2 regions of the Eubacterium segne genome follow, and region 2 is predicted to be linked to the other one. Evidence: a T-box and tRNA genes for the amino acid it is inferred to sense, from the RefSeq annotation. Region 2 holds a T-box; the other holds one or more tRNA genes.
The links. The T-box of region 2 lies ahead of metG (methionine--tRNA ligase). A T-box ahead of a tRNA ligase gene usually reads a tRNA of that ligase, here a tRNA-Met.

Region 1 (16,078 bases), on a different contig from region 2:
TTTATAATTTGGTTCAGCATATTTAACGTTACTTTTCCTTTTTAAGATACTAATTAATTCCTTGGTACTATACTTATCAGACTTAACTAATGACACTGAAAATCCATTGTCACTAACCTTGTCAGCCGATTTTGCATTAACTGATGTATCTGAATTAAAAACATATGTTTCTACAACTTCCATATCATCATCTGCAATGTTGCTGCCGGCACTTCTTGTTGACGTTTTAGTGTTTCCATACATAACAATAGCCTGACCTTCAACATAATTTCTGCTGCTCTTTACTGCTTTTTTCTCTTTGGTTACTTTCAAACTTTGATTTGCCATAGTTGGCACTGCCGTACATGTCAAACACATTGCAAGGGTCAATGCCATGGCTTTCTTCGCCATTCTTTTCATATTCACAATCTCCTATCTCTTGTTTTCCACTATTGTGGGTTAATTTGTACATTGGGGAATTTTATTTCACACCGCTTAATATTATAGCACATATATTTTTACCTGTAATCCTATAAACGAAAAAATCTGCTTATTATTTCAAATTCTTTAACACTCCGAAAGTATACCCCATTTCTTCCCATTTGCTAAGTAATTCATCTAATATTTCCCCATTTGTTTTTGATGTGTTATGTAATAAAACAATTGCCCCCGGATGTATCCTTGATAACAATTTATCAAATGCCTCTTCTTTAGTCGGCTGGGAATCTTTGTTCCAGTCTACATATGCTAAACTCCAGAAAAATGTTTTGTACCCCATTTCCTGAGCCATTTTCAAATTATCCGTATTGTATTTTCCCTGGGGAGGTCTATAATACTTAGTCATATTTTTCCCTGTTATGCTTTTGTACAGTTCCTCTACCTGCCCTACTTCATTTGAGAACTTTTCTTTGTCCATTCCTATGATATTTGGATGATTATATGTATGATTTCCTACAGTATGCCCTTCTTTCACCATCCTTTTAACTAAATCTTCGTTTTCCTTTAAAAAATGGCCTACCACAAAGAAAGTTGCCTTTACTTTATGCTTTTTTAATGCATCTAAAATAGCAGGCGTGTTTCCATTCTCGTATCCACAGTCAAAGGTTAAATATATTTCTTTTTTATCCCCGCTTCCTATATAGAAGGCATTATATTTTTTCATAACCTCCGGTGATTCCGTTCCCGTAGGCTGAGTTCCACTTTCTCCAAATCCCAGTCCCCAGTTTTCACCATTTTCAATAACATTACTAGCAGGTAAAACCTTTTCTTTTACCAGCCCCACGCCTTCTCCGGCAAAGAAAGCTATGGCAAAAATACCAATAATAAACAGTATTCCTTTTAACCCGCTGCCTCTTTCGCCTTTTAATATTTTTTTAATCATACCCTATTCCTGAAAATATATTTACTTAATTATATGACGCCAGTGCTGAAAGTATAAATTCTATCCTTTATTTATCTGCAGGGAATACAATATTTTGCTGTCTTCTTGCTTCATCCATAACCTTAATGCACATTACGGAATACTTTATATGTTTGTCAGTAAACTCACCTTTATTAATAAGTTCTGCCCATTCTTCTGCCTCATATTCCAAATTCAAATCCTTACATGGAATATTCTCTATGTTTTCTTCATAACCATCATTATATATTATTTTGATTTTTCTCGGATTTGGTATGTCCTCTATCAATATAGTTCCTTTTTCTCCCTGAATCTGGCTTGGAAGTCTTCCATTGGTAATCTTGGAATAGGAAATATCTGCTATCATACCGTCATATGCACAGGTTATTGTCCCCTGACCGTCTATACTGTCAGGAAGCATGGTAGCTGTTGCCTTTATTTCATCCGGCAATCCAAATAATTTTACTAACGGATGGACGCAATATACTCCAATATCCATTAATGCTCCATTAGAAAATGACGGATTAAAGGCATTTTCAATTATTCCGTTCTTGTATTTATCGTACCTGGATGAATACTGGCAATACCGAAACTCCACTCTTCTTACAGGCTCTATCTTTTTCATTGCATCTTTTATTGCCAAAAATCCCGGTGAATACACTGAACGCATGGCTTCCATTATAACCACATTGTTCTCTTTAGCTAACCGGCATAACTCATTAAGTTCTCTTAAATTGCTGGTAATGGTCTTTTCTATCATTACATGTTTTTTGTTTTTTATCATAAGCCGTGCCTGTTCATAATGCAAAGAATTAGGACTTGCAATATATACCGCATCTACATCCTTTGATTTTGCTAATTCTTCTAAATTACCAAAAATAAGATTTCCATTATGCTCTTTGGCAAATTTTTCTGCTTTTTCAATGTTTCTGGAATATGTTCCGTTATATTGCAGCCCCTCTACCTGTGCCGCACATTTTAAAAACCATTCAACCACAAAATTTGTACCTATTGTTGCAAATCTAATCATATGTTATCCTCCAATAATTGTATTAAAAATGCACCATATTTCTATGATGCTTTTTTAATTATTTATTTTAATCTCTGTCTCACTATTTCATATGCCAAAACCCCTGCTGCTACCGAAGCATTAAGAGAATCGATATCCCCAAACATTGGCACCTTTGCAATAAAATCACATTTTTCCTTTACAAGGCGGCTTACACCTTTTCCCTCGTTTCCTATTACCAGGCCTATTGGTCCCTTTAAATCAAGGTCGTACATTGTTGTGCCATCCATATCTGCACACACAAACCACAATCCCTTTTCTTTAAGTTCCTCAATGGTTTTAGAAATATTTGTAACCTTTGCTACCGGGGTATAATTAATGGCTCCTGCTGATGCCTTAACTACTGTTGCCGTAAGCCCTGATGCCCTGTGTTTTGGAATAATAACTCCGTGAGCCCCTGCTAAATTAGCTGTTCTTATAATTGCCCCTAAGTTATGCGGGTCTTCAATATCATCTAAAATAATAACAAAAGGCTGCTCACCTTTATCCTCTGCCTTTTTTAAAATATCCTCAACTGACCCGTATTCGTAAGCTGCAATATATGCAATGACTCCCTGATGTTTTCCTGTTTCTGACATCTGGTCAAGTCTTTCTCTTTTTACATAGTTAATAACAGTACCCTGCTTTTTGGCCTCCCTAAGCACCGTATTCATAGAGCCTTCCTTACAATGCTCTAAAACAAAAAGCTTGTCTATGGTTTTACCTGCGCGAAAAGCCTCAATTACGGCATTTCTTCCCTCTATTACAAATTCCTCGTATCTCATTATAACCTCTTTATACTTCTTTAATATTATCCTGCTTAAAAAGTTCTATACCGGTTTTCATAAGCTCCATCATTCTGTCTGACTGTCCACTTAAATAAAGCCAGCCCATAAGAGCTTCAAATCCCGTTGCTACCCTGTAATCTGACATAGAGGCATTTTTTGCTCTTGTAACAGCCTTTGCGTTACGCCCTCTTTTATATATGGACTTTTCCTCTTCTGTCAGCATATCCATTATTAAATGAATCATTTTTGCCTGACTTTGTGCCTTTACCAGTTGGGAAGATGCCTTATGTATTTTGTTTACCTGTCTGTTAGCCTCATCTACAATAATGGTTCTTACTACAATTTCGTAAATGCCATCTCCAATATAGGCAAGGGTCAAAGGAGAATAATCATTTACATTAATCTCCTTTAACTCCATCTTCTTTCTAATTATTCCAAACAAATCCGGTTCCATCATATATTTCCTAACTTCTGCTCCACTTTGTTCCTTCTCTTGTATCCTTAAGGATAATTCCCTTAGCTGCCAGTTCATCACGTATGCTGTCTGCTAATGCAAAATCTCTGTCTTTTTTAGCCTGGGCACGTTTTGCAATCATTTCTTCAATGTAGCCCTCATCCCCTACTTCCTTTTCTTCCTTTTCAAGGATGATTCCAAGAACATCACAAAGCCTGCTTAATACATCATATAATGACTTGGCAAATTTTTTGGATGAATTATCACCTAAATTACTGTTAGAAAATTTTACAAGCTCAAATACTGCTGTAATGGCGTTTGCCGTATTGCAATCATCATCCATTGCATCTTCAAACTTAGTTACAAATACCTTTGCATCATTTAACAGTTTCTCTTCTTCCTGAGAAATAGCACCAGCTTTTCCATTAGACATAACTTCCCTGATTTTTTCTCCGGCAGTTACTATTCTCTCTAATCCATTCTTTGCTGCTTCCATTAATGAATCGCTAAAGTTAAGGGGACTTCTATAATGGGCGCTAAGCATGAAAAATCTAAGTACCTGCAAGTCATATTTTTCTGCAATATCTCTTACTGTAAAGAAATTTCCAAGAGATTTTGACATTTTTTTATTGTCAATATTTAAAAATCCATTGTGCATCCAGTATTTTGAAAAGCAACATCCGTTAGCTGCCTCGCTTTGGGCAATTTCATTTTCATGATGTGGGAAAATCAAATCCTCACCACCTGCATGGATATCTATTTCGTCTCCTAAATACTTTTTAGACATTACTGAACACTCAATATGCCATCCCGGTCTTCCCTCACTCCAAGGTGATGGCCATGCCGGCTCTCCCTCTTTCTTTGGCTTCCACAAAACAAAGTCTAAAGGATCTTCCTTTGATTCCTCTCCTGCTACCTTAATATCTCTGTGTCCTGCCTCTAAATCATCTATATTCTTCTTTGATAATTTTCCGTAATCACTAAACTTTCTTGTTCTGTAATAAACAGTTCCGTTAGAATCATATGCGTAACCCTTGTCAATTAACGTTTTAATCATATCAATCATGCCATCAATTTCCTGAGTGGCAAGTGGATGTGTTGTAGCAGGTTTAACATTCATTCCTGCCATATCTTTTTTACATTCTTTTATATATCTCTGGGATACTTCCTCAGCGGTGCTTCCCTCTTCAATTGCCTTTTTAATGATTTTATCATCTACATCGGTGAAGTTAGAAACATAATTAACCTCATATCCCTTATACTCTAAATATCTTCTGAAAGTATCAAATATAATCATAGGTCTTGCGTTTCCTATGTGTATAAGATTATACACTGTAGGTCCACATACATACATTCTTACCTTACCTTCCTCTATAGGAACAAATTCTTCTTTTTTTCTCGATAATGTGTTATAAATCTTCATTTTGTACTCCTTATCCATTAAACGTAATCATTTATAAAAAAGCTGTCTTTTCTACATACTGCCGGCAATCCCGGAATCAACTTATACCCAAATATATGTGCAGTAAGTTCGCCTATTCCTATGTCAAAATCAGGCTCACCCTCTATATCCTTTTCAGACTTCTTTTCTAATTTTATACTTCCATGTTTTTGTGTCATAACAAAATAACCGTTATTCTCATCTAAAATAGGATCTGTTATTTTAAACACAATCTCATCTATGTTTTTAAATTCAAACATCCTTAGGGTTTTTCTTATATTTATTATTCTTGCCATAACATATGGCTTTCTTACATCACTTTCCCAACTTAAAGATTGTATGCTGCTATCTAAAACTTCCTCAAATATTTCATGGTCAATCCATATTCTATATCCCACAATAACTTTATTTTCCACGTATATGTCAATATGTCCGCCTTCAACATCTATAAGTTCTTTTATTCTTTTGAAATACTCCACATCCTTTGACACTACCACGCTATACTTATTATAGGCTGTTGACTGGGCAAAAATTGATAATTTCACCAAATCACTGTTATCTGCCTTTCTTAATATAAGTGAATGAGTTGCCTTCCTCCTATGCTCCGTAGGAGTTATCTCAAATTTGTCCATAACATAATTAAAGCCAAATCTCTCATATATGGCGGCATTATTTTCATCTGATGGAATAAGATAAGTAAATGCATCCATGTTTTCGTACATTTTCTTTAAAACTTCATTGAAGATTTCGTGCATATAACCTTTGTTCCTGTAGCCTGCAAATGTCCCCACTGCGTATATATACATTACATTGGTCTTAAGGGAACCCACAACCAGATTTTTAGGGATAAGGTGAAGTGCATACACAATTTTCCCATCCTGCTCATTTACCACCACTTCATTATGTGGCAGACACTTTGAAAAATAATAATCAGTAAATTCTTTTCCATCCTCACTGAAACAATGTTCATAAAGGGGTCTGATATTTAGTTTCTCAAAACTTTCCAACAATCTAATCATATTAATAACTCTCTCTTATTTTTGAATTATAGTATATTTTTCAATCATATATATAGGATTATATGACTCCTTTGACTTTCTTAGTCCATCAAGTCCCATATCATCCTCGCGGTTTACTTTTCCTGCCATGGGGAAAACTTCCTTTAAAAACTCGCTACATATATACTGATACAATCCTCTTATGTTATGGTCGGCTTTTTCCACCGGTATATACACCATGTCCTCTTCTTTATAATAATTTCCAATGGTAAACGCCTTTAATTCGCCATCAATGTAGACACCTGCCATCTTATAATCCAGATATTCCTCATTATCCAATAAAAACTTTACACCCTTTGCTTCACTATCAATAAATTCATGCTCCTGTGAATGCTCCTTGGTTATTTTCCATTTATCAATAAAATCAAGAATCTCTTTTTCGTTATTTTTAGTTAATATTTTAAACTCATATCGTCCCTCATAATCCCTTTTAAAAGCATTTAAATGATTTTTCTTGCCATGATATTTTTTACCGCTGAAAGTTCTTAATTTTTCAGCATCATATATATAATCAAAATATGTCCTATCAGGGACTACCACGTATTCATCCTTAGGTAAATCAAGAATCTCCACTGCCTCTTTATCCACCACATACATAGTTAGTTTCTTTTTCAGGCAATTATTAAAATACTCCTGAGTTTCTAAAAAACACTCCCTTAAATCCTCATTTCTGCAACAGGGAATGGCTGAATAAAACTGTCCATCCTCGCTTTTCGCCACCCACATAAGTCCTTTGTCGGTAGTAAAATACTTAGTAGGGTAACAATTCTCCCATAGATATAAATCCAAAAGATTGCTGTCTGCTGCCTGAGGTCTTCTCATTCTGTAATATTTATCAAGTAATTTATAATCTTCAACTTTAATAGTTTTTAAATTATACGTTTTCATTTAAACCTTCTTCTAATAAAGCTATAGCCTGTGAGGATATTCCAAGACCTTCACCTGTAAATCCCAATCCTTCCTCAGTTGTGGCTTTAATACATACTCTGCTTTCTTCGATATTTAATGCTTTGGCAACATTTTTTACCATTTCATCCCTAAAAGGTGCAAGCTTTGGTTTCTGGCAAATTATTGTTGCATCTATATTTCCAATCTTAAAATTATTCTCTCTTAACAATTCCCCTACGTGATGTAAAAGTTTAATGCTTGATATTCCCTTATATCTGTCATCCGTATCGGGAAAATGCTTTCCTATATCCCCTAATGCTGCAGCTCCTAACAGAGCATCCATTATGGCATGAACTACCACATCTGCATCTGAATGTCCTAACAAACCTTTTTCGTATGGAATATCAACTCCTCCTAATATTAATTTTCTATCTTCAACCAGCTTATGGACATCATATCCCATTCCTATTCTCATGTGTACCTCCATAGGGTAATACCCGAATAGTTAGTATACCACAGTTTCTAATTATTATAAAGAAAAAAGTACCGACTATTCGGTACTTTCTCATCTAATAGCGAGAGGGGGATTCGAACCCTCGACACCACGGGTATGAACCGTGTGCTCTAGCCAACTGAGCTATCTCGCCAAATATTAAATTCGCATCTTTTGAAAATGAATGGGACCTACAGGGCTCGAACCTGTGACCCCCTGCTTGTAAGGCAGATGCTCTCCCAGCTGAGCTAAGATCCCATACAGAATTCAAACTGCCTTATTAATATATACGTTTATCCAATTATTGTCAAGCACTTTTTTTATTTTTTTAAAATTTCATTGACAATTGTATTCTCTTCCTCTCTTTATCAACACTTAATACCCTTACATTTACCACATCACCGACAGACACTACATCCAATGGATGTTTTATATATTTATCACTCATTTCTGATATATGAACAAGTCCGTCCTGATGAACTCCTATATCTACAAAGGCACCAAAATCAATAACGTTTCTCACTGTTCCCTTTAATTCCATACCTTCCTTTAAATCATCAAAGTCTAATACATCGCTTTTTAGTATCGGCTTTGGCATTTCATCTCTTGGATCCCTTGCAGGGCGTTCCATTTCCAATATCATATCCTTAAGAGTGATTTTATCTGTTCCTATTTCTTCAGCCACACTATTATAATCCTTAACATCCTTTGAGATTTTCACCTGTCCGGATATAATATCTGATGTAGTATATCCATATTTCTTAAGAAGCTTCTTTGCGGCAGCATAGCTTTCAGGATGAACACTTGTGTAATCTAAAGGTTCTATGCCGTCTCTTATTCTCATAAATCCCGCACACTGTTCAAATGCCTTTGGGCCTAATTTTGAAACCTTAAGCAATTCCTTTCTGCTGTTAAACTGTCCGTTTTCTTCTCTATATTCCACAATATTTTTTGCCAGAGTTTTGTTTATTCCTGAAATATATTCCAAAAGGGGAGCTGATGCAGTATTTAAATCAACACCAACACTGTTGACACAATCCTCCACTACGTTTCCAAGAGTTTCTTCTAACTTTTTCTGGTTCATGTCATGCTGATACTGCCCTACACCTATAGCCTTTGGCTCAATTTTAACCAGCTCAGCCAAAGGATCCTGCAATCTTCTTGCCATAGATGTGGCACTTCTTTGACCTACATCAAAATTTGGAAATTCTTCTGTTGCCAGTTTACTGGCAGAATATACGGAGGCTCCCGCCTCATTTACAATAACATATTCTACCTTTGTAGGACATTCCTTAATAATATCCACAATAATTGCCTCTGATTCCCTTGATGCTGTTCCATTTCCAAGGGATATAAGACTAACATTATATTTTTTTATTATATCAAGAACAGCTTTCTTTGATTCTTCCACCTTATTTTGCGGTGCTGTAGGGAAAATAACTGTAGTGTATAATACCTTTCCTGTAGTATCAACCACTGCCAGCTTACAACCGGTTCTAAATGCCGGGTCCCATCCTAAAACATTTTTTCCAATAATAGGCGGCTGCATAAGCAATTGCTTTAAGTTCTCACCAAATACATCAATTGCCCCATCTTCTGCTTTTTCCGTCAGGCTGTTTCTTACTTCACGCTCAATTGCCGGCTTTATAAGACGCTTGTAACCATCTTCCACTGCGTCCTTTATAACCTGTGTAAAATCAGACTGTTTTGTTATAACCGCCTTATTTAATGCCTTTATTATATTTTCATCAGGCATTTCAACCTTAACATTTAATACCTTTTCCTTTTCTCCGCGGTTAATTGCCAGTATTCTATGTCCTGGTATTTTATTTACTCCCTCAACATAATCGTAATAATTTTCATATGGTGTTTTTTCTTCCGGATTTTTAGCAACAGACACTATTTCCCCATGTTTCATTACTGTATTTCTAATGGCATCCCTAAACTCTGCATTATCTGAAACTGATTCTGCAATAATATCCTTTGCTCCCTGAATTGCATCATCAACGGTTTCCACACCTTTTTCTTTATTTACAAAAGCCTGTGCCTCTTTCTGGGGAGTTTTACTGCTTATCTGTGCCATAAAAATCATTGCCAAAGGTTCTAATCCCTTAGCTTTAGCTTCCGTGGCTCTTGTTTTTCGTTTTGGTCTGTAGGGTCTGTATATGTCATCCACTTCAACTATTGTCATAGCCTTTTCTATTTTTTTCAAAAGTTCAGGAGTCATTTTTCCCTGTTCCTCAATGGAAGCAATAACTGTGTTTTTCTTTTCCTCTAAATTTCTAAGATATTTCAATCTTTCATCTAAATCTCTTAGCTGTTCGTCATTTAATTCTCCCGTAACCGGTTTTCTGTATCTTGCAATAAAGGGAATTGTATTTCCTTCATCTATTAATTTCACTGCTGCCTCAACCTGCCATAATTTTACTTTTAATTCTTCTGCAATAATCCCGTTTATGTTCATCTTTAACATTTCCTTCCATTTTGGTCATATAATATATTGTGTATAACTTTGTATTTTAACTAAATACCTCTTTATTTTTCATTTTTACAATGTTATACTTTCCGTTGTATGTACTTTTTTACACACATACTTATTTTAACAGATAATTTTATTTTGTGTAAAAAAAATAGAGAGTTGGCACTGATTTATACTCTGAATTACAAATAAAAAACAGAAGGTTTCTTATGATTAAATTAAAGAAAGAACTTCGTAAATATAAGCACATATGGCCGGTTATGTACGTGTTCATCTATATGCCCTGGTTTATTATGTTAGAAAAGAATATTTCGGCAGATTACCCGGGACTACATATTTTACATTGTCCCCTAGATGACATGATTCCTTTTTGTGAATGGTTCGTTATACCGTATTTGTTATGGTTTTTATATGTTCCGGCAGTTTTCGTTTTTCTGTTTTATCATTCCAAAAACGAATTTTACAGAATTTGTGCATATGAATTTACGGGAATGACAATTGCACTTTTGGTATGTACCCTTTATCCCAACGGTCTTGAACTTAGACTGGATAATGTGTCCAGAAGCAATATATTAATTGATTTGGTACATTTTTTATATGATAAGGATACACCAACCAATGTATGTCCAAGCATACATGTTTTTGCCACAATAGCAACTCATATATGTCTGGTTAAAAGCCCTCATATGAAGGAGCTGATACCGCGACAGACAATTAAACATCTGTCCCTTATACTATCTGTACTGATATGCTTATCTACCATGTTTTTAAAACAGCATTCGGTAATTGATGTTATATGCGGTATTCTTTTAGCAACGGTATTGTATTTTGTGGTATTTAAATGGTGGTTTAGAAATGTAGATTTTCCTGCTCCTGTGGTTAAAGACCCACATCAGCATCAGGTTTTATATTTTCTTAATAAAAGAAGAAAAAAATAAGGGAAGGCACGTTTTTTGTGCTTTCCCTTTATTTTTTAGTTAAATCCTACAAACTTGTTTGCAATCTTATATCCTATAACTGAAATCTGTCGTCCTGCCTTTCCCGGTAAGTTCATTGTTCTTCCTAATATTGACTTTCTTACCTTTTCATAAAGTTCAGGGTTGCTTTCCTTAACATCCTTCCACAATTTTTCCTTATCATCAAGTCTTTGCTTTGAACCTTCCCTGATAGATAATATAGAGGATACACACATCATCATATCAAAATAATGAACCATTGCCTTATCAATGTTTTCATGGTCAATTTTTGAGTTATTGTAAATTTCAAGCATTAATCTGGTAACACGATACTGCTGATCTAATCTCTTTATCATAATCGATTCCTGAACAGACTGATCATCTCTTCCTATAAAGTATTTGTAAAGACATACATCTAAATAATAAATATTCTTTACATATGGCAGTGGCTGGAATACATAAATATTATCAACATAAAATGTATGCTTCGGAAGGACCATTCCACATTCCCTTAATATTTTTGTACGGTAAATTACTGAATGCATTAAAAGATACTGTGTCATGCCGAATTTTAATTCATCCCATCCAAACATTCTGTTAACAGGCATTGCACTTTTGTATTTCATGATTTTCTTGTGCTTTGTTCCCTGCTTGTCATACATAAAGTTAGATACTAACATATCAAGACCTGCATCCTTTGATACCATATCTTCTAATAAATCCAGCACCTTCTCTAATGCTTTTTTTCCTAAGCAGTCATCACTGTCTAACACCTTAAAATATAATCCCGTGGCATTTTTAATACCTGTATTTACTGCTTCTCCATGTCCACCGTTTTCCTGATGAACAACCTTTATAATGTCAGGGAATTTTTTCTGGTATTTGTTGGCAATCTCCAGTGTATTATCACTTGAGCCGTCATCTACCACGATAATCTCAACTCTGTTGCCTCCTGTTAAGGCACTTCTTATGCTTTTTTCCATATATTCACTGGAATTATAGCATGGTATAGTAACTGTTAATAACTTCATTATTCTTCTCCTTAAATCTCATTTTCTTTTTTGGCATTTATTGCCACCGGGTTTACCTTATTCCATATAATAACTCCAAACACAGCTGCTAAAACTCCCGTTATAAATATGAAAATTATAAGGGATGAAACATATGATAATGTATCAATGTTTAAGCTATCTACTGTAGGTGTATCTGATGATGTCATGGTCATTATAAGGACTGACAAAATATTTGCCGACATATGCAACATTATTGGTGCCACAATGGATTTAAACTTCTCATACACAAACACTGCCACTATGCCAATAATAAATGCATAAGGAGCCTGAACCCAGTTGCCATGGAACACTCCGAATAATGCAGCTGAAAGTATTGCCGCTGCAATGGTTCCTGTCATTTTTTTCGTTCTTCTGTATACAAGACCTCTGAATATAAGTTCCTCTACAATAGGTGCAACGATTCCCGCTGTCAACAACTGTATCAGAAATCCGCCTCCCTCAATTATCTGCTGGGTATCTGTGTAGCTTTCTAACATAAACTTAGGCATTACAAGCTGAAGTAATGCTACAAAATAGTTAGCCCACAACATATTAAATACTCCAAAAGGAATTATAAGTAAATATTTCAAAATATTATTTAACTTATATTTTACAAAGGTACCATTTCTTCTGTCCTTATTATTGTCACGAATATAAATAAATATAAGTATCGGTGCTGTTGCAAGTCCTGCTAACAATGTCATTGACAAAGCCTGACTCATGGTTGCATTCATAATAAAGTCATATAATTGTGCCTGATCAGTAGCTCCATACCTGGAAATACCCAGCACTGCCACCGCAATCATAAATATAAATTCAACTGCAAAGGTTACACCTAAATACAGTAACATAGGATAAATAAGCCCCCATATACGACCTATAGTTACCCTTTCTCTCTTTTTACTATCCATCTGTTCTCCTCTCTATACCTGTGTAATTTAATTAAGCAGAAAGTCTGCTATTTCTTTCGTGGAATCTAAAACCTTAAGTGCTCCTAACTCAAGCATTTCTTTTTTGTTGCCATATCCGTAAGAAACACCTAAAGAATCAATTTTCATTAAATTAGCACCGATTATATCAAATTTAGTATCACCAATCATTATATATTTAGACCTGTCTTTATTTTCTATTTTTTTAAATAAAGCCTCTAACACTGACTGTTTACTTTGTCTCGGTCCTATAAGGTCTGCTCCCATAATTTTATCGAAATAATCATAAATTCCTAAATATCTCAAAACTTCTTCCGCCATAGCCTGTGGCTTAGATGTGGCAATGGCCAGATACTTTCCTGCATCCTTTAATCTTTTAAGCATAATGTCTCCATCCTTGTATAACGAAGTTTCATATATGCCTATAGGTTTATATCTTTCTCTGTAATATTCCACTGCTTTAGCAGCATCCTCATCTGAAAAATTATAAGCATTTTTAAACTCTTCCTTAAGAGGTGGTCCTACAAAATGCTTCAAATCATCAGGTTCCTTATTTATGCCAAACTTAGACAATGCATACTGGGCCGATTTAGTAATTCCTTCTCCTGAATCACTAAGAGTTCCGTCTAAATCAAAAATAATCACATCATAGGTTTTCATAATAAATCCATCCTGTTAATTTAATCACGTAACAATCATTATATCTCAAATGACACTTGTTTTACAACCATTTTTGTTTTATACTAGTAAAAGGTATGGGGCACTATAGGTGTCAGTAATAATAAATATTATGAGAGGTACATAGGAATGAGTCAGGCAAAAGTTGATCGATACAAACAGGAAAAGTACAATCGTAAGAATAACAAAAAGAAAGGCAGTGCAAAGAAAATATTATCTTATGCCATTGTTACTCTTGTAGGTGTTGCTTTTGTTGTATATATCGGCTATTCAATAGCAGTTGCCACAGGTATGTATACACCACCTGTTGCTACAACTCACGTTGAGCTTAGCCAGTCTGAATTAGAAAGCCTTAGAAGCAAATTAATACAGAACGGCGACAAGAATGTCAAAGGTGATACTTCCGTTGATACAACTACTGCATCATCAGAAACTACATCTGAGAAAGCTACTGCTGAAGAATCTACAACTGTAGAAGAAACTACTGCTGAAGAAACAACAGCACAGTAGTTTAAACTTATAAAAACATCCCAATGGATTTTGTGTTTTCACTAATTTCCATTGGGATATTTTTATTACAAATTAATATTTACATTCTATCCGGTGCCTTAAATCCAAGTAAATCTATACATGTTTCAAGAACTTCCTTTGTAAGGGTAATAAGAGCAATATAAGATGCCTTCTTATCACCATCTTCTTCTGCTAAAATCTTTGTTCCATGATAAAATCTGTTAAATGCGTTAGATAAATCATAAACATATGAACAAATCTTATGAGGCGCCAATTCCTTAGCTGCATTTTCAATAACTTCGTTTGCCTTTGCTATTTCAAGCATTAACTGAATCTGTTCCGGATTGTCATAAGCCTTAATTGTTAAATCACTTATATTTCCATTTTCAGCCTTATACTTTTCAATAATAGACTTAATACGGACAATTGTATACAAAACATATGGTCCGGTATTTCCTTCAAAGGATGCAAAACGGTCTATATCAAAAATATAATCCTTAGATGCCTGGTTAGACAAATCACCATACTTAAGAGCGGCAAGTCCTACTATTCTTGCAGTTTCCTTTGCCTCTTCTTCACTAACTGAACGGTTTTCCATGATTTTGTTATAAACTGCATCATTAATCTGGGCTATGAGGTTTTCAAGACGCATTACGCCACCTTCTCTTGTTTTAAACGGCTTTCCGTCCTTTCCGTTCATAGTACCAAATCCAATAAATATAAGCTCTGTTTCAGGCTTTACAATTCCTGCCTTCTTTGCAACGCGGAAGAACTGTGTATAGTGTAAATCCTGTCTCTTATCTGCTAAATAAACATATTTGTCAGGATGAAAATCCTGTTCCCTTTGAACTAAAGTTGCAATATCAGAAGTAGCATAAAGTGCTGCTCCGTCTGATTTTCTTACGATGCACGGTGGAAGTTCCTTGCTGTCTCCTTCCTCTGCTATATCTACAACCAAAGCTCCCTGACTTTCATATGCAAGACCTTTGTCAATTAAATCCTGAATTAGACCCGGAATATACGGCTGGGCATCACTTTCACCTTTCCATAAGTCAAATTCCACATCAAGATTATCATAATTCTTTTTTAAATCTGCCTTTGAAATTTCCATTATATGCTTCCAGATAGCTGTGTACGGTGCGTAACCTGTCTGGAGCTTTAAAGTAGCTTCATGAGCTTCTTCCTTAAAAGCTTCATCTTCCTTTGATTTTTTGCTGGCACAAGGATAAATTTCCTCCAGCTCTGTTATGTCAAAAGGTGCTTCTTTTGGATATTCCCCTGTATAATTTTCATCAAAATATACTAGATCCGGCTTTCTGCATTTAAGCTCTGTAATTATAAGCCCCATTTGAAGACCCCAGTCTCCTAAATGAACATCACCTATAACCTTATTTCCCATATATCTGGTTATTCTTTTTACACTTTCACCAATTACTGCTGAACGAAGATGTCCTATATGAAGAGGTTTTGCCACATTAGCTCCACCGTAGTCCACAACAATAGTCTGTTCCTTTTCATTTTCACAGCCTAATTTCTGTGCATTTTTCATTTCATTAAGGTACTGCGCAACAAATTCATTATTTAAGTTCATATTAATGAAACCGGGATTAACTGCTTCCACTAAAGAGAACATTTTGCTTTCCTTAATTTTTTCCACAACATCATTGGCTATCATAATAGGTGCCTTATGGTATAACTTAGCACCTGCCATAGCACCATTACACTGGTACTGACATAAGTCAGGTCTGTTTGATACAACAACTTTTCCTAACTTTTTGTCGTACTGACATTCTTCAAATGCCTTTTTAATTTCTTCCGTAATAAGTTCAAGTATTTTTTTCATGGTTATTAACTCCGTCTTCTAATTCTGGTAAACATATTAACATTTTTCACCGGGACAATAACTTTTCCGGTGAAATTATAATT
Region 2 (16,078 bases):
TATTTTTCGCATTTATTTTGTGCATTTTGCACAAGTGTTATATATTTACACTATATTTGCATTTATTTTACGTAAAAAAACGTTATTATACGCTCTTTATACAAAATATGTGTTTTAATATATTTTAAGTAATATCATTTTTCTTAAATATATCATTATTTAATAACCGATATTAAATAAAAAGGAAGGAATAACACCCGACAACTATGTCACCGGGCATTATCCCTTCCTTTTAAAACCTTGAATGTTTTTTATTACTGTACAGTTGATACATCAACAACTGTGTTACTCCAATTGTAATCAACCTGTGCATAATCAGGGTTTACAACCTTAAGGATGTTGTTGTACAGGTAATCATGGGCTGTGATTGTATTCATCATCTTGTTTGAATACAATGTATCTGCTATGTCATATACTGAGTATGAGCTTACCTTGCTGTATACATATGTTCCATCACTAAGCTCTGCATATGCTCTTACCTTATACTGTGCTGAGTATTCTTTTGCTGTGTTTGCTCCAAACAGTGTTGTTCTTACAAAGTATGTTGCTGTGTCTGATGATCCGAACTTAACATTTTCTGCTGTTCCAACCGGTGTTGACTCAAGTGCTGTTACATACTTACTTGTTGTTCCAACTACCATGTCATCATCTGATACGTCAAATGATGCATCTCCTGCCTTGGTTACTGCATATATGAATCCCCAGTTCTTAACTTCCTTATTGTTGATTGTAGGTTCTACTGATCCAACCACTCTGCTTCCTCCAAGGGTTGTGCTAATCTGGTATCCTTCAATCTTTACGCTGCTGCTTATTGTTACCTTTCCGGGATCGATAACTATGTTATCAAGATCATCCGGTGTGTCAGGATTTTCAATGAGTCCTGCACTTGGTACAACAAGTGTGATGCCTGTTGTGTTATTGTTTTCGTTTACTTCATTTGGAAGACGGTTTACATCATCTACCCATGCTGTAACTGTATGTGTTCCGTTTGTTGCACTCCAGTAATTTATTCCGTTTGAACCTGAGTTACATGTAAGCTTGATTGATGCTCCTGCCTTAAGTCCGCTTGAATATGTGTCACACCATCTGATGTCTGATGTGTTTCCGTCTACCTGTAACTGGTATCCGATTACTGTTCCTGCAGGAATGTCTGTATCTCCCACATTCATTACTGTTGCTGTAAATACTAAATGGTCTCCTGCATTTACTGTATTCTTATCATATTCAATGTCTGTTACCACAAGGTCATATCCTCCTGTAACTCTTGTTACGTTGGCTGACTTTCTTCCTACATTGAATTTCTTTGTTACTGAGTTCTGTGAATCTCCTGTTGCAGTTGCCACTACTGTGTGTCCGCCATATCCTGCTGTCCATGTTGTTGTGGCTGTTACCTTAACTGTTTCTCCTGCCTTGAGTCCACCTGTATATGCTTCATTCTTAACTGTTGTGCTTCCGTCTATTACCGCCTTGAATCCGATTGCCTGACCTGCAGGAATGTCATCTCCTGTGTTGTTGTAAAGCAATGCTGTAAACTTAACTGCGTCACCTTCCTTAAGTTCTGATGAACCTGATGCATTCTCCCATGCAAGTCCCTGTACTGAAAGCTCGTACTTAACTTCCGGTGCTTTTGTTGTTGGTTCCGGTGCCTTTGTTGTTGGAGCTTCTGTCGGTTTCTGTGTAGGTGCTACTGTAGGAGCCTGTGTAGGTTCCGGTGTATTTGTTGTTGTTTCTTCTCCATCTGATAAATCAGGAAGTGTATCTGTAAGCCATGCCTGTTCAATTGATACTGCTCCTGCTGCTCCTGTTGCTCCTGTATGAACATGGAATGCTGAGAAGAATGATGGTGATACACCTGTTGCACCTAAATCTACTACAACTGTCTTTGTAGCTGAGCTATCATCAAATGATGTTCCTGCTACTGTCTTAAATGGTTTATTTGTTCCATCATTATTCTGATTTGGATCAAACCAATATACTGCTGTAGGTGGGTTTGCATTATCACCTAATCTCATTGATGTAATATCACCTGAATATGTAACTACAAGATATTTCATTGATGATGAAATTGAATCTGATAAAGTTGCATATTTCTGCCATTTATAATCTGTTGTCCATGAGTAAGAACCTTCAAAACTTGTAAGTTCAACATCACCTGCACCAGGTCCTAAAGGTTTCTTTGTAGGAGCTTCTGTTGGTAATGTTTCTGACGGATCTCTTGTTGTTACTTCAGGATCTGTCTCCGGCTCTGTACCTTCTTTAACTATCTTCTGTCCGTTTGTAATGTCATAACCAGGAAAACTGTTTGCATTTGAGTTAGCTGTGTATACTCCACCACTGTATGTGTAATTTCCACCGGCATCAATTCCAAATTTGTAATTTGTATTTCCATATGCACTTTCGCTTGATGGAATAGTTGGAAGGTTGCTTGCATCATCACAGTAATATGGCCAATGCTTATCAGCACTCTCTGAAAGATATTTTGTTACTACGTTCTTTACAAGTAAATTCTTATATGTAATGTTTGTTCCGCTCTGTCTTACAGCAACTTCGCTATGTTTGCTACATGAGTAATCATCATTCATCTTATCAAGGCCAACACCAAAAATTAATGTGTTGTTCATTGATACACCTTTACCATTAAAATTAAATGTACGAATACCATTAGCCTGAGCATCATATATTTCATTGTTACTAAATGTTACATTATTTACTCCACCTGAAACATCAATTGCTCCAAGACTCTCGTTCCATGAATCTTTATTTGTACCTGTTCTTACAAGAACGTTATTTGCTACTTCGATTTTTGTTGTGTTGTTAAACTGGCATCCTGAGAAGTTTGTATTCATATGGATACCTGCTGCTGTAAATGTATCTCGGATGTAGTTGTTGTATACCTTATGACCTTCACCACCGTAAACAGCAATACCACCTGCTCTCCAGATAAATTCAACTGTATTGTAGCAGAATGTGTTATTGTATTCATCATCCGGCTGGAAGTCTGTTGCGTTCCACATTGCAAGTCCGTCATCACCGTTGTTTCTTATGTCACAGTTATGAACATTTGAATCTCTTGTTCCCTGACAGAAGTTAATACCATCGGCAAAGTTATTACGAACTCTACAATTGTAAATATTTAAATCACTTTCTTTGTTAATTGAATTGCTATCGTATCTTCCAATCCAGAAACCACATTCAAAATGTTCTTCCCAAACATCGTGGATACTTGTTCCTTTTGCAAACAAATCTCTAAAGCACTTGTAATTTGCCTGCTGGTCAAATCTTGAATGAAGGTTTGAATTGATATACATATTACAGAATTCTACGCCCTGGCAATAACCTGTCTTCTCACCACAGATACCACCTGAACCCATACCTGAGTTAGTGAACTGTAATTTTGTATACCACATACCTGCACCTGTAATCTTTACGCCGTCAGCTGCAAGAATCCATGTTTCATTCATATAATGAACACCTGATGCAAGGTATAAAATCTTATTTCCTGCTTCAGCTTTCTTGATGTAACTTTCCATCTGTGACTGTGTATGTGTTCCTGCAGGTACTACTGTTGCTCCACTTGGTGCGCTAATGTAATCTGTATATTCAACTTCAATAAAGTCGATTCCAAGTGTGTAGTCTCCTGTATTTGTAATAGTAATTGTACTTCCACCTGTTAATGGTTCGCTAAGTCTGAAATGTACTTCATCAAAAGCAAATGCAGGTGTACCGTTACTATTGTTAGCATCAACAGGATGTCCACTTGGGAAATACTGCCATGCATAGTCTGATGTAACCTTTACCTCACTGCTTGATAAATATGTATTATATCTCTTTGATGAATCTTCATTGTCATAACCCTGAACAGATGCACCATTGCTTGCCTTTACTGAAAACTTGCTCTGAAGTCCAAGTGGTTTTCCTGCACCGTCGCTTCCACCGCTTCCGTCAGGCAATGTGTATCTTACGTTGACACCGTCTCCTCCACGTCCTGTTTTAATAGTCCATGTAATTGACTGACCTTTTCCCAATTCAACATATGACTGGTTTGATGCCTGGCTGGCAACGTTAGATCTGTCCCAATCTAATGATTCTTTCTTTGTTCCTGTATAGTTATCCTGATAAGATACTGTTCCTTCGTCCATTGCAGCTAAATTCTTTGCATTGTTTGTGTAAGAATTTTCAATTGCCGCAGGGCTTGTGTCGTATCTGAAATATGGCATCTTAGCGCCTACCTGCCATTCAGTATTGTTCTGTGCAGCTTCTAATCTTGACTGTGCTGCCGGTACATCGGCTGTATTAGTAGCCGGTGCTGCTTCAACTGTATTAGGTGATAAATTAAAGAATTTACCTGATACAGGCTGAACCACCATTGCTGCTGTCAATGAAAGTGCTACAACTTTTTTGATTAACTTTCTCATATATACCTCTTCCTTTCTTTAAATTTCCCCACTTCTGCTAAGTTTAACGTTAAACTAAGCTTATCACGGATTTGAGCTTTAGTCAATTTGTTTAAATCTGATTTTTTCAACAGATTTTTGTTTATTTTTTTGTGCATTTTGTACAAAAATAGAGAGTAACACCTATTGTTACCCTCTATATTATGCATAAAAACGTTATTAACTATTTTATTTTTATATCTATTTTCCCATCAGTGCATTACTAAGCATTGCGAATTCTTCCAGAGTCAGTTTCTCGCCTCTTATGTTTTCGTCCTTTCCTATAGCTTTTATGGCATCTGCAATCTGTTCCTTGGTAAAGTCAAGTTCCGAAGAGTTCTTAAGACCATTAACTAAAGTCTTTCTTCTCTGATTAAATGAAGCCCTTATTATTCTAAACATAAGTCCCTCATCTGCTACTGAAACTACCTGCTGTGTATGTCTTGTAAGCTTAATTACTGCGGAATCAACATTCGGTCTTGGCATAAAGCAGTTTGCCGATACATTAAGCACAACTTTCGCATCTGCATAATACTGTACTGCCAAAGACAACGCTCCGTAGTCCTTACTTCCGGGGCCTGTCTGCATTCTGTCTGCCACCTCTTTTTGAACCATAATTGTAATGCTGTCTATTGGAACCTTACTTTCAAACAATCCCATAATAATAGGTGTTGTTATATAATATGGAAGGTTTGCCACGACTTTTATAGGTTTTCCACCGTTTTTTTCTTCTGCCAATGATTTTATGTCAACCTTTAATACATCCTCATTTATAACTTCAACATTATCATATTCAGATAATGTATCCTTCAAAATAGGTATAAGCATCTTATCAATTTCCACTGCCACAACCTGCTTTGCCGCCTCACAGAGATACTGCGTCATGGTTCCGATTCCCGGGCCGATTTCCAATACAAAATCATCTTTTGTAATTCCTGCTGCACTTACAATATTTTCTAATATGTTAGAATCTATAAGAAAATTCTGTCCGAATTTCTTTTGAAAGGCAAATCCGTATTTGTTTATTATCTCTTTTGTTGCTGCCGGTGTTCCAAGATACGCCATTATTTATATCCTCTTTCTTCCTATACCATATACATTTTTTGCATTTTCACATGTTATGTCAATAACCTCAGTAGGACTGATGCCCTTAATTTCAGCTATTTTATTTACAACATAAGGCAGATTAAATGAATCATTTCGCTTTCCTCTGTTAGGAACAGGTGACATATATGGGCAATCTGTTTCAATAACCATCTTATCCATTGGCATGTATTCTACCACTTCCTGAAGCTTTCTTGCATTGGAAAAAGTAACAACTCCGCCAATTCCCAAATAAAAGCCCATGTCCATAAACTGTTTCGCCATTTCCTTCGTGTATGAGAAGCAGTGAACAATTCCACCCATTTCGTCAGCCCTGTTAGCCTTCATGACATCATATGTATCCTTAGCAGCGTCACGGCTGTGAATAATAATAGGAAGCTGTGCCTCTCTCGCTATTTGCATCTGACGCTCAAAAGCTTTTATTTGCTGGTCTTTGTTTTCATTCCAATGATAATCCAATCCGATTTCCCCTACGGCAACAATCTTTGGCTTGTAAACACTGCGCTCTAACCATTCATAATCTTCTTCAGTTAAATCAGCCACATCATCCGGATGCACTCCAAGGGCTCCATATACATAAGGAAACCTTCTTGTAAGTCCTATGGTAGTCTTACATGAATGAATGGATGCTCCCACATTTACTATGTATTCAACCCCTCTGTTTCTCATACGTTCTAAAATCTGTTCACGATCATCATCAAATGCCTCATCATCATAATGAGCATGTGTATCAAAAATCATATTTCCTCCAACTTTTCCTTCATAAATGCTGACGGTAAAATGCACAATCCCACTCCCTAAGGAATGGGATTTTACATAACTTATAAAGTTTCTCTTTATATTTTAGCAGATTTCACTTCCACTTACTATATCTTTATCTACAGTTACTACTGAAAGATTTCCCTCATCATCCCCGGCTGCAAGTATCATTCCCTGAGACTCAACACCACAGAGCTTACAAGGCTTTAAGTTTGTAATAACGGCAACCTTCTTTCCTACCATCTCTTCAGGCTTATAATATTTAGCTATTCCGGATACTATCTGGCGGGTTTCTGCTCCAATCTTAATCTGTGAAACAAGAAGCTTTTTAGCCTTTGGAACCGGCTCACACTTAATTACCTCACCTACCTGAATCTGAACCTTGTCAAAATCATCAATTGTAATCTCAGGTTTAGCCTCTACTTCCGGATATTTTTCTCCTTCAGTATCTTTTTTCTGGGCTGCCTTAATTTCTTCAACTTTTTCCATAACGTCCTTTATGTCCATTCTGGCAAATAAAATTTCCGGCTTTTCAGTAACCTTATTACCTGATTTGTATTTGCCAAATTCTTCCATATCGTCAAAAGCTCTTGCTTCTGCGTTAATCTGCTGAAGAATTTTCTTTGATGTTTCAGGCATAAATGGCTCTAAAAGGCTTGCGCCAATATTAATACCTTCAATTAAATTGTAAAGCACTGTTGCAAGTCTGTCCTTCTTGTCTTCTTCCTTTGCCAGTGCCCAAGGCATTGTTTCATCAATATATTTATTACATCTCTTAAATAATGCAAAAATTTCAGTAATTGCATCTGCAACTCTAAGTTTATCCATTTTTTCAGCTGCCTTTTTAGGTGCTGCAAGAACAGTTTCCTTAAAGTCTGCGTCTACATCATCGCTAACCCCTTTATTTTCAACAGCTCCATTAAAATACTTATTTGACATGGAAATTGTTCTGTTTACAAGATTTCCCAATGTATTTGCCAGGTCAGAGTTCATTCTCTCAACCATAAGCTCCCATGTTATTGTTCCATCGTTGTCAAAAGGCATTTCGTGAAGAACAAAATATCTTACCGCATCAACTCCAAATAAGTTAGCCAAATCATCAGCGTAAATAACATTTCCCTTTGACTTACTCATTTTTCCGTCTCCCTGTAATAACCAAGGATGTCCGAAAATCTGCTTTGGAAGAGGAACGTCAAGAGCCATAAGCATTATCGGCCAGTAAATTGTATGGAAACGGAGAATATCCTTGCCAATAAGATGTAAATCTGCCGGCCAGTATTTGTTATATAACTCATCATTGTTTCCGTCTACGTCGTATCCAAGTCCTGTAATGTAGTTTGATAAAGCATCTATCCAAACATAGATAACGTGCTTTGGATCAAAGTCAACAGGTACCCCCCACTTAAATGAAGTTCTGGATACACACAAATCCTGCAACCCCGGAAGAAGGAAGTTGTTCATCATTTCATTCTTTCTGGATTCCGGCTGTATAAATTCAGGATGTGTATTAATATGTTCAATAAGTCTGTCTGCGTACTTGCTCATTCTAAAGAAGTATGCCTCTTCCTTCGCCGGTGTACACTCCCTTCCACAGTCAGGACATTTGCCGTCTACTAACTGTGATTCCGTGAAAAATGACTCACAAGGTGTGCAGTACATTCCCTCATAATATCCTTTGTAAATATCACCCTGGTCATAAAGCTTCTTAAAAATCTTCTGAACCTGTTTCTCGTGATATTCATCTGTTGTTCTTATAAATTTGTCATATGATGTTCCTACAAGATCCCAAATTGTTTTGATTTCTCCTGAAACTTTGTCAACAAATTCCTTTGGAGTAACTCCGGCTTCTGCTGCTTTTAACTCAATTTTCTGTCCATGCTCATCTGTTCCTGTCTGGAATCTTACGTCATATCCCTGCTGTCTTTTGAAACGTACAATGCTATCTGCCAAAATTGCCTCATAAGTATTTCCAATATGAGGCTTGCCTGATGTGTACGCAATTGCTGTTGTTAAATAAAATGTTTTCTTTGTCATCTTTTTTCTCCTTATATTTATTATCTGCTATTTTTTGCAATTATTAACATATTTGTGAAACCTTTATTTAATATAATGTAAGTACTACTGCCACCATGCTTACACAAATAAAAATAACTCCCATCTTTTTTTGCAAAGACGAGAGTTCAAACTTCGTGGTACCACTTTACTTCATATAAAGATGTTGTATCTTTATATCTCATTTGCGCTGTAACGGGTGCAACCGTCAATAGCTACTTCCAGAAATGGAATATATCCCATCTGTTTCACCATTGCTGCTCCAGGGCCATGTTCAGTAGTTTCTCTCACTGCCCGCTTCCACCTTACCGGGCTCTCTTTAAGCGAATCCGCTACCTACTCTTCCTTTCGTGGCATTTGTCTTCTGCTCATAATTCTATTATTTTATGGGCATTTTGTCAACAAAATATCATTAGGTGGGAATGGTATTATGATCACCTTAAAAATGGCGGGCTCCGCTACCGGAAACCCGCCTATTAGAAAGAGATTGTGAATTAGCAATTTGCCATTGTTTTTCCTTCTCCTGTAATTGACTCAAAGTCTTTGTTAAATGCGTCGATTGCTGCGTCGATTGCTGCATTTTTAATAAGACCTTCAATTACGTCTGTTGCTACTGTAGATGCCCCTATTCCATATTTAGTAAGTTCAAGTACCTGCTGTGAATTCTTGAAGCTTGCTGCAAGAACTTCACATGGAAGATTGTTATTTTCAAAAATATCCTGAATATCCATAGCTACCTGAACGCCGTTATATCCAAAGTTATCAATTCTATTAATGTACGGTGCTGTATATTTTGCACCGGCTTTTGCTGCTAAAAATGCCTGCATTGGTGTGTAAATAGCTGTTGCTGTAATGTTTACTCCCTCTGCTGCTAAAGCCTTCATTGCCTTAAGTCCCTGTGGTGTTGTAGGAACCTTTACAAATGTATTTTCTCCTAATTTTTCTCTAATTACTTTAGCTTCTTCAATCATGCCTTCTGCATCTTTTGAAACTACCTGAACATGAAGTTCTCCGTCTTTTCCAACGATTTCCCTCAGTTCTGAGAGAACCTCATATGGATTTCTTCCACTTTTAGCCAAAATAGACGGATTAGTTGTAACACCATCACAAGGATATAATTCCCAAACTTTTTTTACCTTCTCAATGTTTGCGTCATCAATAATTAACTTCATCTTTTTTACCTCCAAAATTCTCTCTTTCTATATTTAATTAACCGCCGTTAATTATTTACTTATACTTCTAATTACTTATATTTCCAATATAAGGTTCTTCACGCCATTGTCTGTGGCAATTTTTCCAAATGCCCTCATCTGGTCATCGCTGTATAACGGCGGATTGTTTTTAAAACAAAATTCCTTATCCACCATGTCATACTTTGCCTGTGCCAATGGATTGTAATTTAAAATCTCGTATTTGACTTCCGGGTACAAACCGCTTATAAACTTTGCAATTCCTGCAATATTTTCTTCAGTCGCAGTCATACCAGGTATTAGTGGTGTTCTTATTATAACATTTTCTTTCTTTTCTGACATAAGCAGCCACTTCAAATTTTGCACTATCCTAGTGTTATCTACGCCCGTATACTTTTTATGAAGGTTGCTATCCATTATTTTTAGGTCTGCGTATACATAGTCAATATACTTCATGGCTTCCTTATATATAGGCATAGGAATATGAGATGCCGTCTCAATGGTGGTAGTTATGTTTTTTTCTTTTAAACCTTTTAAAATTTCAATAGCAAATTCATGTTGAAACAAAGGCTCACCACCGGACAGGGTAACCCCGCCACCGTATTTAAAAAACGGTGCATCCTTACAGGCTTCCTCCACTACCTCCTTAGATGTCATTTCCGTAGAATCCATGGTTAGTGCCACTGCCGGACAACTATCAATTATATTATGCCAGTTCTCCACCTTGGAAACATCCAGCTTTATCTTTCCGTCAACTTCCGTTACGCCACCGTTTTCCGCCAAATGCACACATGTATTACAATGTATGCATTTATTTGGGAAATACAGAGGTCTTTGTTTAATTGAAATCCCCTCAGGATTCTGACACCAGACACAGTTTAAGGTACATCCCTTAAGAAAAACCGTTGTCCTGATGCCATGTCCGTCATGGGTAGAAAATCTCTTAAAATCGAAAACGTAACCTTTCAAATTCACATCATCACTTTCTTAAATTTAAATATCGTCATAACTTGTTCTGGCAATAATTTCATCCTGAAGTTCTCCCGCCAGTTCCACAAAGTATGCAGTATATCCTGCAACACGGACTGTAAGATTTCTATACTGTTCCGGATTCTTCTTAGCCGCCAACAAATCTTCTTTTCTTACAACATTAAACTGTATATGAGGTATCTCCAAATCCACAAAAGTTCTTAACATCTTAGCGAATTTGTCGATTCCATTTTCAGTTTTGAAAAATTCCGGTAGAAACTTCATATTAAGAAGTCCTCCGTTAGTAGTCCAGCTCTTATCTAACCTTGACACTGACTTAAGAACCGCTGTCGGTCCATGTTCATCACGTCCGTAAACCGGTGACATACCGCCATCAGCTAACGGTGTCTGGGAATATCTTCCATCAGGAGAGGCTCCCACATTTTCTCCCATTGGTACATGAGCTGAAACAGTATACATTCCTGTATGATATTTTCCGCCTCTGTAATTGGTAAACTTTCCAATTCTTTCACGGAAATATTTTGCCCATTTTGCTCCAAGATTATCAACCCACTCAACATCGTTTCCATATTTAGGAACCTTGTTAAGAAGCATTGTTCTTAAAATCTCGTCACCTTCATAATTGTTCTCAAGTGCCTTAAGAAGTCTTTCCTTTGACACCTTTTTCTCGTCATACACCATCTGCTTAATTGCCGCAAGGCTGTCTGCCAGATTTGCTACCTGTATCATCTGAATACCTGACAAATTGTACTTTGCACCGCCTCGTGTAACGTCAATTCCTTTATCCATACAGTTATTAATAACTGATGACAAAAACGGTGTAGGAAGAAGGTCCATGTGTGCCTGCTCAACCTGCTCACATGCCTTTATCATCTTATCCATAAAGTAGTCTATATTCTGTCTGAAGGCTTCTTCCAAATCTTCAAAAGTTTCATATGTTGTTAGATTTCCTCTATCCGGTGCCAGCTGCTTGCCTGTTATAAGGCACTTGCCACCTGTTAAAGTAAGTTCTAATGCCTTATTTAAGTTAAACATTGCTGCATCTGACCATCCCAGATTATCTCCCTGAGTAGTAAGTTCAACACAACCTACAATGGCATAGTTTCTTGCATCCTTTTCTTCAATATCCAAATCCTTTATCATGGCAGGAATAACCGCCTTGTCATTAAAGAACTGTGGCATACCACTTCCAAGGGAAACAACTTTTATGGCTGCCTTCAATAATTTGTCACTGGTTTTTTCACAAAGTCTTACTGAAAGATTTGGCTGTGGCAAACCGATATGTTCCTGAGATTTCAGGAATAAATAAGAAAGTTCATTTTCATATGGCTCTCCATTTTCATCCTGACCACCTACCGCAATGTTAAATCCAATAGGGAATCCCGCAAAGAATTTAGCACTGTTTGAGTTCCTCATATATACAATTTCATTAAATTTAAGCCAAAGGCTTTCTATAATTTCCAATATATCCTGGTCGCTTACACCATTTTCTCTGTCATGTTTATAATAAGGATACATATAAACGTCCATTCTTCCTGGTGAAAATGATGATGCATTTGATTCCATCTGCAGGATTACAAATAAGAACCACAATGACTGAGCTGCCTCGTGGAAAGTAACCGGCGGTCTTTCTGCAATGTTTTTACAGATTTCAGCCACTGTCTTCATGTTATCTGCCCACTTTGGATTTTCCTTAGCTTCCTCTAATAACAAATAATGATATCTCATAATGAAGTTAATAGCTCCGTCCATAACAGTTACAACACTCTTATAGAAAAGCTTCTTTTCTTCATCTGTTTCTTCATCTAAATGTTTCTGTGCCTCTGCCTTGAGACCTGCCGGACCTTTCTTAAGCCATCCTTCGCAATCAGGATTAATGTGTCCCTGTGCATGATCTTTCTGATTTATTTTTGCTACCTTTGATATTTCATCAATCTCTTTTCCGTAGCGTGCCTTAAGCACATCCTCTAATGATTTTCCCTGCCAATAAGGATATATTACTTCTCTGAAATATTTAATATCCTCTTCATGAACATTAAACTTGTCCTGTGGTCTGGTTGGAAGAGTTTCAAATTCCTTATCTACCCATGTGCTGCCGCTTTCTGGGAAAACTACTCCGTATCTCACACCGGCTGTTCTGTTTCCTACAATCAGTTCTTCCGGTTCAATGCTAATACCTATCTTTTCTAAGCAGTTCTTGAGTGAGTACGCTCTCTGCATAATACGTGGCTCACCTTCATGTGCTTTATATGTGTCTGTAATAATCTTTGCCTGTTCAATAGATGCATATCTTGGAACCGAGAGCATTCTATTCTTTAATGTTTCAATTCTGTCTGTTTTAACTAAACAACTCAACATATCCACCTCCTTCATTTCTATGGTTTCATTTTATAACGGGATATATGTAAAGTCAACGATTTTTTTATTATTTTTTATTACTTTTTATTGTTCCTTATTGTTTTCAATATGTAATGGTGATTTTGAGGGCTAAAATAAGCTTTTAAGTTATCATATTGTGGTGGGAATTAGTCCATAAGTTATGAAATAACTCCGGCGGATATGAATACATGAAATTTAAAATTATAATGGATAATTCTTGTAAAATAAGTCGTTTCATATGTTAAATATACCCAAACACTTCCTCACATTACTGTGTAACCAACACGATTACCATAAAAATAAAGAAAATTAACGATGCCTTGGTAATTCCACATGTGCTCGCACCGATTTGAGCTAAGAAACTACCTTAGATATAAGGCATTACATAATATTAGGGTATTTTGATGTCAAAAAAAGCCTGACTGGATTTTTTCCCAATCAGACTTCTTTATTTAAATATTCCTTTTATATACTATTCCACATGCTATTCTTCAAACTTCCACATACTACTCCTGAAAGCTTTGTCCTATATCTACAGGTTTCTGAACATCTTTAAATTGCTGCTCTTTTACTAACTTTTTCTTGATAGAATCCAGCTTGGTATTCCAATTCTGTGCCAATTGTTCTTCTGTAAATTCGTCCTGATGTGCATTATTATAATCATTTTCAAGGCTCTTAACATATTTCTGAATAGGCAGTTGTTTCTGATAAACCATATATTCATAATCCCAATATTCATCTTCTGAACCAAAACCTTTTAACACTGAATTAAGCTGTTCCTTATTCTCCGGTTTGTTAAGTTCCTCTTTTAGACTATCAACATATGTTTTTACCTCCTCATCTGTAGCATCAAAGCCATTCTTTACAGCTTCTACATACAGTGCATTATATTCCTGAGCATACTCTTTTGCTGTTTTGTCAGCCTCCTGTCGGCTCTTTCCCTGTAATACATAAAAGTCTGACATCTGATTGAGTTCCGAATCAGTAATTAATATATCCTTTCCAACCTGACTAACTTCATCACCTTCTACCTTATTTGCCGAGTAGTTTCCCACTAATGAAGTTTTATATTTCTGTTCATCTGCTACTTTCTTTTCGTCATAAGTTTTTTTGAGTGATTGACCCCACTTTTCATTTTTATCAGTTACCTGAGTTGCATTACTTATAAGTGGAATACTTATTCCAACGGCTAAAACCATAACTACAGCTATTGCAATAATTTTTTTCTTCATAGTTCATCCAACCTTTCTCTATATTGTTTGTCAATATCAACATATTCCTTCTTTTATTAACTTTCAATCCTTTTGTTGTAAACGCAACCTTTTTGTTGTAAACGCTATTCACTACCTAATTTATTATATGTAAATTTTTATATTCGTATTTTTTTAGTTCATTAAATACCTTTGTACGCATTCTTGTACTGACAGGTATTTTCGCATTATCAATTATTAATTCGTTTTCTTTAATATTGGAAACATACGCAAGATTAGCTATATATGACTTGTGCACTTTCACTAAGTCACTTCCCCTCAATTTCTCTTCCATCTTCGTAAGACTCACTCTTTTTAAAAAGCTGGTATTATCTTTCATAAAAACTCTACAGTACACATCCTCTGCCTTAATATATAAAATATCTTTACAATTTCGGCCGTCGATATCAACATTCTTTTTCACCATACCCATTGCTTTGTTCAGATATTGACCAAGCTCTTTTTCCAAATCACTTTTCTCTATAAAACCTACTACATTCTTTCCAAAAGCTTCGTGTATCAGTTCTCCGTGATTAGTAACAAAAATTATCAAAGTATCCTTTTTCTGTTCTTCAAATATATTTTTAACTTCAATACCGCCAACCTTTGGCATTTTAATGTCTAATATTAAAACATTAATATTAACATTGGTATTTTCGACTTCCTCTCCATCTGCAAATTGTTCATAATGTACATTTTGTATGTTGTAATTTTTTCTGCACAGTTTTTCAATTTTATCTCTCATCTGCTCTTCATCATCACATATACCTACAATCATTGATTTTCCTCCCCTATGTTTTTCCGGTAAAACTATAGTTATGCAAACAAAAATATTTTTCAAGTGATATGTTTCGTAATTTTACGTCCTCTTTTGTGATTCTCTAGTATAAAAACAAATGGAAAACATAATGATCTGAAGTACAATTTCATATGCCACTAAACAAATTGTTATTGGTAAGGCTTCATTAATATAACCATACTCTCCTTAACTAGAATTTCACTTGAGCGTAAAGAGAATATCATCATTTACAAAATATGTCAATACTTTATAATAATTTTTTTATTTCTTTTAATTTATTTTTATAAATTTTACCACCACATAAAATCAGGGGCACCCCGAAATGTAATCCAACATTCTAACTTCTTGAATTACACCCGGGATGCCCCTTTTGAAAGATAAATTATGACATACTTATTAAAAACAATATTTTTGTTTATCTAATCTATTTTAATAGAACAATTCCACGTTGTACTGTTGCAAGTCCTTCAGTGCTTTTTCCTCCGGTTTGCTATCCATTACAATTCCTGCGAAATCACTAATATTTGCATATTTATAATTACCTTCACGGGCAAGCTTTCTCGTTTCCAACATAACGTAGGACTTGTTGCTGACATCCATTATCATCTTTTTAGTTAATGCGTCATCTGTAGCATATGTATAAACTTTGTCCCTGTCAGTGTCTACACCTACTGCACCCATAAAAGCCTTATCAAAATTAAATTCCTGAATCTGTTTGTTTGTATATGAACCAATGAAACCGTCTCTTCCCCTGTTCATCTTTCCACCAACAAACACAAAATTTGTATCTGAAGGTTGCACAAAAGAAAGCATAACATCTATCATATTACTTACAACGGTTATCTTCAGATTGGCTTCAATAATTAATTTAATCAGTTCTATATTACTGGTAGAAATATCAAGAAAAATCATATCCCCTTCTTCTATCAGTTCAAACGCCTTTTGCGCTATAAGCTGCTTTTCTTTTACATTCTTTCCCTTTCGCTGGGAAACATATATTTCATGGGTATTCACACGATTCTTAATGGCACCGCCATAAGTCTTTTTTAACAGCCCTTTTTTCTCTAACGCAGATAAATCTTTTCGAATACTGTCTTCTGTAACTTTAAATAACTCGCTTAA

Region 1: it has a tRNA-Met gene. The T-box ahead of metG (methionine--tRNA ligase) is inferred to sense a tRNA for this amino acid. The anticodon was not compared.

The regions. Positions count from the first base shown of each region.
Region 1 is NZ_JACOOZ010000002.1:147,829-163,906, forward strand. It holds gene H8S00_RS03065 (S8 family serine peptidase) at 1-399, opposite strand, end outside; gene H8S00_RS03070 (polysaccharide deacetylase family protein) at 533-1,360, opposite strand; gene H8S00_RS03075 (Gfo/Idh/MocA family protein) at 1,428-2,408, opposite strand; gene rlmB (23S rRNA (guanosine(2251)-2'-O)-methyltransferase RlmB) at 2,471-3,211, opposite strand; gene H8S00_RS03085 (Mini-ribonuclease 3) at 3,222-3,668, opposite strand; gene cysS (cysteine--tRNA ligase) at 3,679-5,091, opposite strand; gene H8S00_RS03095 (GNAT family N-acetyltransferase) at 5,109-6,128, opposite strand; gene H8S00_RS03100 (DUF2156 domain-containing protein) at 6,144-7,055, opposite strand; gene ispF (2-C-methyl-D-erythritol 2,4-cyclodiphosphate synthase) at 7,042-7,530, opposite strand; tRNA gene H8S00_RS03110 (tRNA-Met) at 7,629-7,702, opposite strand; tRNA gene H8S00_RS03115 (tRNA-Val) at 7,734-7,806, opposite strand; gene H8S00_RS03120 (Tex family protein) at 7,877-10,012, opposite strand; gene H8S00_RS03125 (phosphatase PAP2 family protein) at 10,237-10,965, shown strand; gene H8S00_RS03130 (glycosyltransferase family 2 protein) at 11,001-12,014, opposite strand; gene H8S00_RS03135 (CPBP family intramembrane glutamic endopeptidase) at 12,026-12,946, opposite strand; gene H8S00_RS03140 (HAD-IA family hydrolase) at 12,974-13,624, opposite strand; gene H8S00_RS03145 (hypothetical protein) at 13,772-14,152, shown strand; gene argS (arginine--tRNA ligase) at 14,232-15,995, opposite strand; gene H8S00_RS03155 (UTP--glucose-1-phosphate uridylyltransferase) at 16,071-16,078, opposite strand, start outside.
Region 2 is NZ_JACOOZ010000004.1:182,954-199,031, forward strand. It holds gene H8S00_RS07240 (CARDB domain-containing protein) at 255-4,415, opposite strand; gene rsmA (16S rRNA (adenine(1518)-N(6)/adenine(1519)-N(6))-dimethyltransferase RsmA) at 4,635-5,498, opposite strand; gene H8S00_RS07250 (TatD family hydrolase) at 5,502-6,278, opposite strand; gene metG (methionine--tRNA ligase) at 6,381-8,330, opposite strand; T-box leader at 8,462-8,709, opposite strand; gene H8S00_RS07260 (fructose-6-phosphate aldolase) at 8,843-9,520, opposite strand; gene H8S00_RS07265 (glycyl-radical enzyme activating protein) at 9,596-10,513, opposite strand; gene H8S00_RS07270 (glycyl radical protein) at 10,532-12,886, opposite strand; gene H8S00_RS07275 (hypothetical protein) at 13,414-14,139, opposite strand; gene H8S00_RS07280 (LytR/AlgR family response regulator transcription factor) at 14,255-14,935, opposite strand; gene H8S00_RS07285 (DeoR/GlpR family DNA-binding transcription regulator) at 15,386-16,078, opposite strand, start outside.